DNA from 3 places in the Pseudomonas sp. NyZ480 genome. Region 2 is predicted to be linked to each of the others. Evidence: predicted binding sites of a transcription regulator. Region 2 holds the regulator's gene; each other region holds the start of a gene.
The links. Region 2 encodes FliA, which starts transcription of late flagellar genes. Its sites were predicted from a motif close to CTAAAGTTTNNNNNNNNNNNGCCGNTAA; they were not measured.
Positions count from the first base shown of each region.

Region 1: the regulator FliA is predicted to act here: its motif matches at 1,737-1,764, upstream of P3R38_RS03780 (methyl-accepting chemotaxis protein).
Region 3: the regulator FliA is predicted to act here: its motif matches at 2,056-2,083, upstream of P3R38_RS01975 (methyl-accepting chemotaxis protein).

Region 1 covers NZ_CP120626.1:849,761-853,036, reverse strand. The annotation lists gene pcaH (protocatechuate 3,4-dioxygenase subunit beta) at 1-573, opposite strand, end outside; gene P3R38_RS03785 (neutral zinc metallopeptidase) at 775-1,659, shown strand; gene P3R38_RS03780 (methyl-accepting chemotaxis protein) at 1,852-3,276, shown strand, end outside.
Region 2 covers NZ_CP120626.1:3,790,741-3,794,016, forward strand. The annotation lists gene P3R38_RS17345 (chemotaxis protein CheA) at 1-211, opposite strand, end outside; gene P3R38_RS17350 (protein phosphatase CheZ) at 224-1,012, opposite strand; gene P3R38_RS17355 (chemotaxis response regulator CheY) at 1,032-1,406, opposite strand; gene fliA (RNA polymerase sigma factor FliA) at 1,510-2,250, opposite strand; gene fleN (flagellar synthesis regulator FleN) at 2,247-3,080, opposite strand; gene flhF (flagellar biosynthesis protein FlhF) at 3,174-3,276, opposite strand, start outside.
Region 3 covers NZ_CP120626.1:449,557-452,832, forward strand. The annotation lists gene P3R38_RS01975 (methyl-accepting chemotaxis protein) at 89-2,005, opposite strand; gene P3R38_RS01980 (16S rRNA (uracil(1498)-N(3))-methyltransferase) at 2,108-2,815, opposite strand; gene tatC (twin-arginine translocase subunit TatC) at 2,812-3,276, opposite strand, start outside.

The DNA of each region.
Region 1 (3,276 bases), 2.5 Mb from region 2:
CGGGCACATCGGAATCAACGGATCACCTTCGAAGTACAGCTGGGTGATCAGTTTGGTGGCAATCGACGGGCCGCTGATGGAGAAGTGGATGTGCGCCGGACGCCAGTCGTTCGGGCCGTTGCGCCATGGGTACGGACCGGGCTTGATGGTGCGGAAGCTGTAGTAGCCGTCACGGTCGGTCAGGCAGCGGCCGACACCACCGAAGTTCGGGTCCAGCGGCGCCAGGTAACGGTCGTTCTTGTGCCGGTAGCGACCACCGGCGTTGGCTTGCCACATCTCGACCAGGGTGTTCGGCACAGGCTTGCCGTACTGGTCGACGACGCGGCCGGACACGATGATGCGCTCGCCGATCGGCAGGCCACCATTGTTGAAGTTCAGCAGCAGGTCATGGTCGTGCGGGCCAAAGCCCAGGTGGGAAAAGTCCGGACCGGTGGTTTCGCTGATCGACTGCGGAATACTGACCAGAGCCTGGCGCGGAGAGCGGGCAACGGACGTCTTGTAGTCGGGCGTGAGGGCCTTGGGGTGCCAGTTGCGATCACGGATCACGAAGCGGCTGTTGTCCTGAGCGGGCATGCCGATTTCCTCTCTTGGAATTATCAGAACGCCTGTGGATGACAGGCGGACTTGCAGTTTCAGATAAGTCGCGCGGGATGAATATTGAAAACACGCGCCAATTACATAACCAAATGGTTATGCATCTCTACCCAGGGCTAACAGGTTGCGCTGCACTGAACTAACCTATGTCTTCATGTTTCACGCTCTGGAGCGCACTTCATGGAATGGCGAAAAGGCCGACGCAGCGACAATGTGGTCGATGCCCGAGGCGAAGGTGGTGGCGGCGGCATGCGCTTTGGCGGCGGCAAGGGGCTGGGGCTGGGTGCAATCCTACTGATCGTCGGCATTGGCTGGCTCACCGGACAGGACCCTCTGCAGATCCTTGGCCAGCTCGCCGGGCAGATGGAACAGCAGCAACAAGTCCCCAGTGGGGCTGGCGGCAAGGCGCCGCCGGCCAACGACGAGCAGGCCGAGTTCGTCGCCTCGATCCTCGGCGACACCGAAGATACCTGGAAGGCTCTGTTCTCCCAGGCCGGCAAGCAATACCGCGACCCCAAGCTCGTGCTGTTCAGCGGCCAGGTCAACTCGGCCTGCGGCTTTGCCTCGGCGGCGGTGGGCCCGTTCTACTGCCCGGCGGACCAACGGGTGTACCTGGACATGACCTTCTTCCGTGAAATGGAAACCCGTTTCGCTGCCGCAGGCGACTTCGCCCAAGCCTATGTCATCGCCCATGAGATCGGTCACCATGTGCAGACCCTGCTCGGCGTGTCGGCCAAGGTCGATGCCGCGCGGCGCAACGGCCAGCGCATGGAGGGCGACAATGGCCTGCTGGTACGCCAGGAACTGCAGGCAGACTGCCTGGCCGGCGTCTGGGCTTATCAGGCGCAGCAGCGGCTCAACTGGCTTGAGCCGGGTGATGTCGAAGAAGCGCTCAATGCCGCCAATGCCATCGGTGACGACCGCCTGCAACAGCAGGGCCAAGGCCGCGTGGTGCCCGATTCGTTCACCCATGGCACTTCGCAACAACGGGTGCGTTGGTTCAAGACCGGTTTCGCCCAGGGGGATGTGAACAGCTGCGATACCTTCAGTGCGCGGAATCTTTGAGATTCACGGGTAAGTCCACCCACGGCCTTATGAAAACGCAAACGTTTTCATAAGGTTACAAATCAGCTGAAAAAGCGTTTCAGCTTCCGTTTTTCTTGCCGATAACTGCTGCACGAATCAGCAGGCACCCAGAAGAACAACGCCTAGCGATCGAAGATCAAGCGAGCGAAATCATTTTTCTGGAGAGCGTGCATGAACAGCTGGTTCGCCAACATCAGCGTAAACCTCAAGCTGGGCCTGGGCTTTGGCCTGGTCCTTGTCCTGACCGGCCTGCTGGCCCTGACTGGCTGGACCAGTCTGGGCAGCCTGATCGACCGTAGCAATTGGATGGGCGACATCGGTCAGCTCAACAAAGACCTGACCGACCTTCGGGTCGCGCGCCTGCAATACATGATCGCCAACGGCGATGACGCAGCGGCAGCCAATACCCAGGCCAAGCTCGATGCCTTCAGCAAGCAGCAGCAATACCTGGCCAATACCTTCAAGAGCCCAGAGAACGTCAAGCTGCTCAATGAACTGGGCCAGACCATCAGCGAGTACAAGGTGTCGCTGAACAAGATGCGCGCCGGTTACAAGAACTCCCTGGCGGCCCGCGAAGCCATGAACAGCTCGGCCATCAAGGCTGACCAAGCCATGGACACCCTCAGCGAGGAGGTCATGGCCCGCCCAGAGACCGACAGCGTGCGTCTGGCCCAGTACCAACTGATCAGCAAGACCCGCCAGCAATTGCTGCAGGTGCGCATCGATGTACGCGGCTACATTGCCGACAACACTGCTGCCAACGAACAGGCCGCATTGCGCCAGCTCGACGCGGCGCTGGCTGAAGTCGAAACCCTCAAGCGCCAACTGCCTGGCGACGCCAACCGCCTGCAGCAGTTCGAGCAGTCGGTGCAGGCCTACCGGGATGCCGTGCGTCAGTTCCGCGATGCCGTCGCCGGTATCACCACTGCACGCGCGGAAATGACCGTACAGGGCGCGGACATCGTCAAGCGCAGCGATGCGCTGTACAAGATCCAACTTGAGCGTCGTGACGCGGAAAGCACCCAGGCCCGCAGCCTGCAGACCATCGCCACCCTGCTGGCACTGCTGGTAGGTGTGCTGGCGGCGGTCATCATCACCCGCCAGATCACCCGCCCGCTGCGCGAAACCTTGCACGCGGTGGAACGGATCGCTGGCGGCGACCTCACCCACGATCTGCGGGTGACCCGCCGCGACGAAATCGGTGTGCTGCAGCAGGGCATCGCCCGCATGGGCACCACCCTGCGCGAACTGATCTCCGGCATTCGCGACGGGGTTACCCAAATCGCCAGCGCCGCCGAGGAGCTTTCGGCCGTCACCGAGCAGACCAGCGCCGGCGCCAACAGCCAGAAAGTCGAAACCGACCAGGTCGCCACGGCCATGCATGAAATGGCCGCCACGGTTCAGGAAGTGGCGCGCAATGCCGAACACGCTTCCCATGCCGCCACCGGTGCCGACGGCGAAGCCCGGGCCGGTGATCGCGTGGTCGGTGAAGCGATCAGCCAGATCGAGCGCCTGGCCGAGGAAGTACACCGTTCTACCGAGGCCATGAACCTGCTGCAGCAGGAGAGCCAGAAGATAGGCAGCGTCATGGACGTG
Region 2 (3,276 bases):
CCGCGATATGGCAGCACTCCACCAGCTCATTGAGCTGAAGGAAGCCGGCGCCCCCTTTTACAGTGTGAAAACCGCGAAAGATCGCATTGAGCAGGTCAGCATCGTCAGGCCGGCTTTCCAGCTCGACCAGTTGCTCGGACAGTTGCTCAAGAATTTCGCCGGCTTCTACCAGGAAATCCTGAAGGATTTCTTCATCGGCGCCGAAGCTCATTAAACGTGCTCCCTAAAAACCCAGACTGGACAGCAGATCATCGACATCGTCCTGACCGGACACGACGTCTTCACGCTTATCGGCATGAATCTGCGGACCTTCACCCCGGGTTGGATGTTTTTCTTGATCTTTTTCAGCGCGCAGCTGCTGGTGGTCATGTTCGATACCGGCAAAACGGTCGACCTGACTGGCCATCAGCACGAGCTTGAGCAGATTGCTTTCTACTTCGGTGACCAGTGCGGTTACCCGCTTGATCACCTGGCCGGTCAGGTCCTGATAGTCCTGAGCCAGCAAGATATCGTTGAGGTGGCCGGCGACCTTGCGGTTCCCGTCGGCGCTATGCGTCAGGAAACTGTCGACGCGCTTGACCAGCTCACGAAACTCCGGTGCTGCCACCTCGCGGCGCATGAACCGTTGCCAGTCAACGCTCAGGGCCTGGGCCTCGGCGGACAGCTCGTTGAGTACCGGCGTGCTCTGCTCCACCAGGTCCATGGTGCGGTTGGCCGCACCCTCGGTGAGTTTGACCACGTAGGACAGGCGCTCGGTGGCGTCGGTGATCTGCGAGACCTCCTCGGCCTGCGGCATGCGCGGGTCGATCTGGAAGCTGACGATCGCGCTGTGCAGCTCGCGGGTGAGCTTGCCGACTTCCTGATACAAGCCACGGTCGCGGGTCTGGTTCAGCTGATGGATCAGCTGCACCGCATCGCCGAAACGTCCCCGTTCCAGGCTCTCGACCAACTCCTCGGCATGTTTCTTCAGGGTCGATTCGAACTCGCCCAAAGACGTATGTGATGGTTCCATGGCGCCCCCCTTACGTGCCTCAGCCGTTAACGCGCTCGAAGATTTTCTCGATCTTTTCCTTGAGCACTTGGGCAGTGAAAGGCTTGACCACGTAGCCATTGACGCCGGCCTGGGCCGCTTCGATGATCTGGTCGCGCTTGGCTTCGGCGGTCACCATCAGCACCGGCATCCCCTTGAGGCGATCATGGGCGCGCACTTTGCGCAACAGGTCGATCCCGGACATGCCCGGCATGTTCCAGTCGGTCACCAGGAAATCGTAATGGCCACTTTCGAGCATCGGCAGCGCCGTGGTGCCGTCGTCGGCTTCATCGGTATTGGTGAAACCCAGATCACGCAACAGGTTCTTGATGATCCGCCGCATCGTCGAAAAGTCGTCAACGATGAGGATTTTCATGTCTTTGTTCAATTAGACCTCCAAGCAGTCTCAAACGCGCTCGGCCCCGAGCACGCATTCAATCAATTCGGTACAACGTGAAACGACTGCAACGACCCCAGGCTCAACGTGCCCGCCATTCCCCAAGACGACTGCGCAGGCGCGCCGCGCATTGGCTGTGCAGCTGGCTGACACGCGATTCGCTGACCCCAAGCACCTCACCGATTTCCTTGAGGTTCAGCTCTTCGTCGTAGTACAGCGCCAGCACCAGCCGCTCACGCTCCGGCAAGTTGGCGATCGCATCGGTCAGGGCAGCCTGGAAGCGTTCGTCCTCCAGATCGCGCGACGGCTCGATCTGGCCGCTGGCCCCATCCTCGTGCAACCCTTCGTGCTCGCCGTCCTGCAACAGGTCGTCGAAGCTGAACAGGCGACTGCCCAGGGTATCGTTCAAAATCCCGTAGTAATCATCGAGACTCAATTGAAGTTCGGCAGCAACTTCGTGATCTTTAGCGTCGCGACCTGTTCTGGCTTCAACAGACCGCATCGCGTCACTGACCATGCGCGTGTTTCGGTGCACGGAACGCGGCGCCCAATCGCCCTTGCGCACCTCGTCGAGCATCGCGCCACGGATTCGAATACCCGCATAGGTTTCGAAGCTTGCGCCCTTGCTGGCGTCGTATTTGTTGGCCACTTCCAGGAGGCCGATCATGCCGGCCTGGATCAGGTCCTCCACCTGGACATTGGCTGGCAGACGGGCCAGCAGGTGGTAGGCGATGCGTTTGACCAGTGGCGCATACCGCTCCACCAGTTCGTACTGGGCATCCTTGGACGCCCTGCTGTACATCTTGAAACCGCTCGCGTTCATAGGACCGGCCCTGCGCTGGTGGGCTGCACCAGACGCTCGACGAAGAATTCCAGGTGCCCGCGGGGGTTGGCCGGCAGCGGCCAGCTGTCGACCTTCTGCGCAATGGCCTTGAACGCCAGGGCGCACTTGGACCGCGGGAAGGCTTCATACACGGCGCGCTGTTTCTGAACTGCCTTGCGCACGCATTCGTCATACGGCACGGCGCCGACGTATTGTAGGGCGACGTCAAGGAAGCGATCGGTGACCTTGGTCAACTTGGCGAACAGATTGCGCCCTTCCTGCGGGCTCTGCGCCATGTTGGCCAGCACACGGAAACGGTTCATGCCGTAGTCACGGTTGAGCAGCTTGATCAGCGCGTAGGCGTCGGTGATCGAGGTCGGCTCGTCACACACCACCAGCAGCACTTCCTGGGCGGCGCGCACGAAGCTGACTACCGAGTCACCAATACCCGCAGCAGTGTCGATCACCAGCACGTCGAGGTTGTCGCCGATCTCGCTGAATGCCTGGATAAGCCCTGCATGCTGGGCAGGCGCCAGGTGCACCATGCTCTGCGTGCCTGAGGCCGCTGGCACGATCCGCACACCGCCTGGGCCTTGCAGCAGGACATCGCGCAGCTCGCAACGCCCCTCGATCACATCGGCCAGGGTGCGCTTGGGCGTCAGGCCCAGCAGTACGTCGACATTGGCAAGGCCCAGGTCGGCGTCCAGCAGCATGACCCGCCGACCAAGCTCAGCCAGCGCCAGGGACAGGTTCACTGAAACGTTAGTCTTGCCGACGCCACCTTTGCCACCGGTTACGGCGATCACCTGTACGGGATGCATGCTACCCATGTCTGTTGTTTACCTTGTCTCGCTTGGACCCAAACCCCACGGGAGGCAATTCTGCGGGCCCCTTGGTGTAGGTACTGTGCACACGCTGCATCATCAACCCGCTCGCCGAGGGTTGTGATAGAGATCAGCGAACATGTCGGCCATGGCCTCTTCGCTGGGCTCGTCCTGCAACTGCACACTGACCGCGCGGCTGACC
Region 3 (3,276 bases), 2.1 Mb from region 2:
CACCGCAGCATGCAAGAAAATTCTGCCTGTACTGGCCTCTGCACGGGACTACCCCCGAAGAGGCCAGTACAGGCGCCCCCCGGGCAGCCTAGAGCCTGAACCGCCCCACCAACCCTTGCAGGTGCGTACCCAGGCGTGCCAGTTCCACGCTGGAGCTGGCTGTTTCCTCGCTCGCCGCCGAGGTCTGGTCGGAGATGTCCCGCACATTCATCACGCTGCGGTTGATCTCCTCGGCCACGGCGCTTTGCTGCTCGGCAGCCGTGGCGATTTGCTGGTTCATCGCCTGGATCGACGACACGGTGCGGGTGATGGTCTCGAGCGAGCTGCCGGCACGGCGGGTCAGTTCGACACTGCTGTCGGTGAGTCCGCGGCTGCTGTCCATGACGTTGGCCACGCGCTCGGTGCCACTTTGCAGGCCGGCGATCAGCTCTTCGATCTCTTCGGTCGACTGCTGAGTGCGCTGGGCAAGGCTGCGTACCTCGTCAGCGACCACGGCGAATCCGCGCCCGGCTTCGCCTGCGCGGGCCGCTTCGATGGCGGCGTTCAGGGCCAGCAAATTGGTCTGCTGTGCCACCGACTTGATCACATCCAGCACGCTGCCGATCTTGTCGCTCTCGGCCTTCAACTGGTTCATGGCTTCGCTGGAATTGACCACCTCGTTGGCCAGACGCTCGATCTGGGCAATGGCTTCGCCGACCACCCGATCACCCTCACGGGCCTGCTGGTCGGCCATGACTGCCGCTTCCGACGCCTGCTCGGCGTTACGCGCCACTTCGTGAACAGTGGCCGACATTTCGTTCATGGCCGTCGCAACCTGGTCGGTCTCGACCTTCTGGTTGCTGACCCCGGCGCTGGTCTGTTCCGTGACAGCCGACAACTCCTCGGCGGCACTGGCGATCTGGGTGACGCCGTCGCCTATACCGCCGATCAGCTCTCGCAGGCTCTTGGTCATGCGCTGCATGGTCGCTTGCAGTTGGCCAAGCTCGTCGCGGCGATCGACCGGCAGATCGTGGCGCAGGTCGCCATCGGCCACGCGCTCGGCGGCGGTGAGCGTATTGCGCAGCGGAATGATGATTTGACGGGTGATGACCCAGGCGGCCAGCACGCCCAACAGCAGAGCCAGGCCCGTTGCGGCGGCCAGCATCATCTTGGCCTGGCGAGTGCCGGCATTACGCACGTCAGTCTGCGAAACCGTCATTGCCTGGCTGGCCTGCAGCAACACCGTGCCTTGCTCAGCCATGCGTTGCAGGGCCTGTTCGCTGGCCGCCTGGGCAGTACCGAACTGGCTGACCGCATCGCGGTAGCCCGCCAGCGCGGTGGCTGCGTCGTCGAGGCTGGAGGCGTGTTCGGCGCCCACTTTGGCAGGCAGTGCCTTGAGTTCGGCCATGGCCTGGTCGATAGCTTGCAGAGCGGTCTGCTGGAAGTCGGCATTGCCGCTGTAGGTGTAGCCCCGTACCTGGAAGCGCGCTTGCTGCAGCAGGGCGCTGACTTCAACGGCGTACTGGTACTGGTTGATGTCGCCGCCTTGCAGCAGGCGCTGCTGGACCTTGCCGATCAGGTCGGCAGCCTTGTCGGCACTGTCACCCAGCACGCTGCGGCTGGCTTCGCGGCGTTGGCTGGACTGCTTGAGCTGTTTGAAAGCCTGCTGGTACTGGCGAACGGCTTCCTGTTGTTGTTCCAGGCGCTGGCGATCGACTGGCTGTTCGATCTGGCCGAGCATCAGTTGCACCTGGCGCTCCAGGTTCGTCAGGGACTTTTCCAGCTCGCCGATGGAGGTGTCATCACGTTTGCGCTCATAGTGCTGGCGCGCGATGCGTAGTTCCTGGGTGTACTGGTAGATCACGGAAATATTGCCTAGCTTGTCGCCACGATCGATGACGCTGTCCAGGCCTTTCCAACCGGTCAGCGTGATAGCCAGGGTCAGCAGCAGCACCAGCCCGAACCCCAGCCCCAATTTGCGATTGACGCTCATATTTCCCAGCGATTGGGCAAACCAACGGTACATGATCGACTCCCCGGTTAACTCGCAACACGGATTATTGTTGTGTTGTTAAACCATCGGCCTGCGCGGAGGAAACTTGATGGGCAGAAATATCTGACTTAACTGTCAGAATATTCGCGATAACAGTGCAGTGACGGCAGTTTCGACTCGCAGGATGCGGTCACCCAGTTGCACAGGTGTCAGCCCGGCCTTGCCCAAGAGCTCGATTTCATAGGGAATCCAGCCGCCTTCAGGGCCGATGGCCAGTGTCACGGGGCCTTCGACAGCGCGTGGGCACGCCGGGTAAGGGCCAGGATGACCGACCAGGCCAAGGGTGTTTTCGACGATGGCTGGCAGGCGGTCTTCGACGAACGGCTTGAAGCGCTTCTCGATGATGACCTCGGGCAGCACCGTGTCGCGGGCCTGCTCAAGGCCGAGGATGAGGTTTTCGCGGATGCTGTCGGGGTGCAGGAAAGGCGTTTGCCAGAAGCTTTTCTCGACCTTGTAGCTGTTGACCAGGACCAACCGGGGCACACCAAGGGTGGCAACGGTCTGGAACAGCCGGCGCAGCATCTTCGGCCGTGGCACGGCCAGCACCAGGGTCAATGGCAGCTTGGCCGGTGGCGGCTGGTCGAAGCTGACGTCCAGCTGCGCCTGGTGTTTCTCCAGGCGGACCACTGTCGCTTTGCCCATCAGGCCACCGATACGTCCGACGCGCAGGGTATCCCCCACCGCGACCCGGTGGATCTCCTGCATGTGGGTGAAACGGCGGTCGGCCAGGACGACGCGGTCGGCCGAAACGAAGTCGGCCTCCTCCAGTAACAGCAGGTTCACGATTGCGTCGCTGGCGGTTGGTCGTTGTGGTCGTCTGCGGCTTCGTTCTCGTGGCCGCGTTTACGGATCAGGCTGCCACACAGCACGCCGATCTCGAACAGCAGCCACATGGGGACCGCCAGCAAGGTCTGGGAGAAGATATCCGGTGGCGTCAGGACCATGCCGACCACGAAGCAGCCGATGATCACGTAGGGGCGGATCTTCTTCAGGTACTTCACGTCGACCACGCCGATCCACACCAGCAGCACCACGGCCACTGGGATCTCGAAGGCGACGCCGAAGGCGAAGAACAGCGTCATGACGAAATCCAGGTAACTGGCAATGTCCGTCATCATCGACACGCCTTCCGGCGTGGCGCTGGCGAAGAAACCGAAGATCAGCGGGAACACCAGGAAATAGGCGAAGGCCATGCCGGCATAGAACAGCAGGATGCTCGACACCAGCAATGGGATAGCGATGCG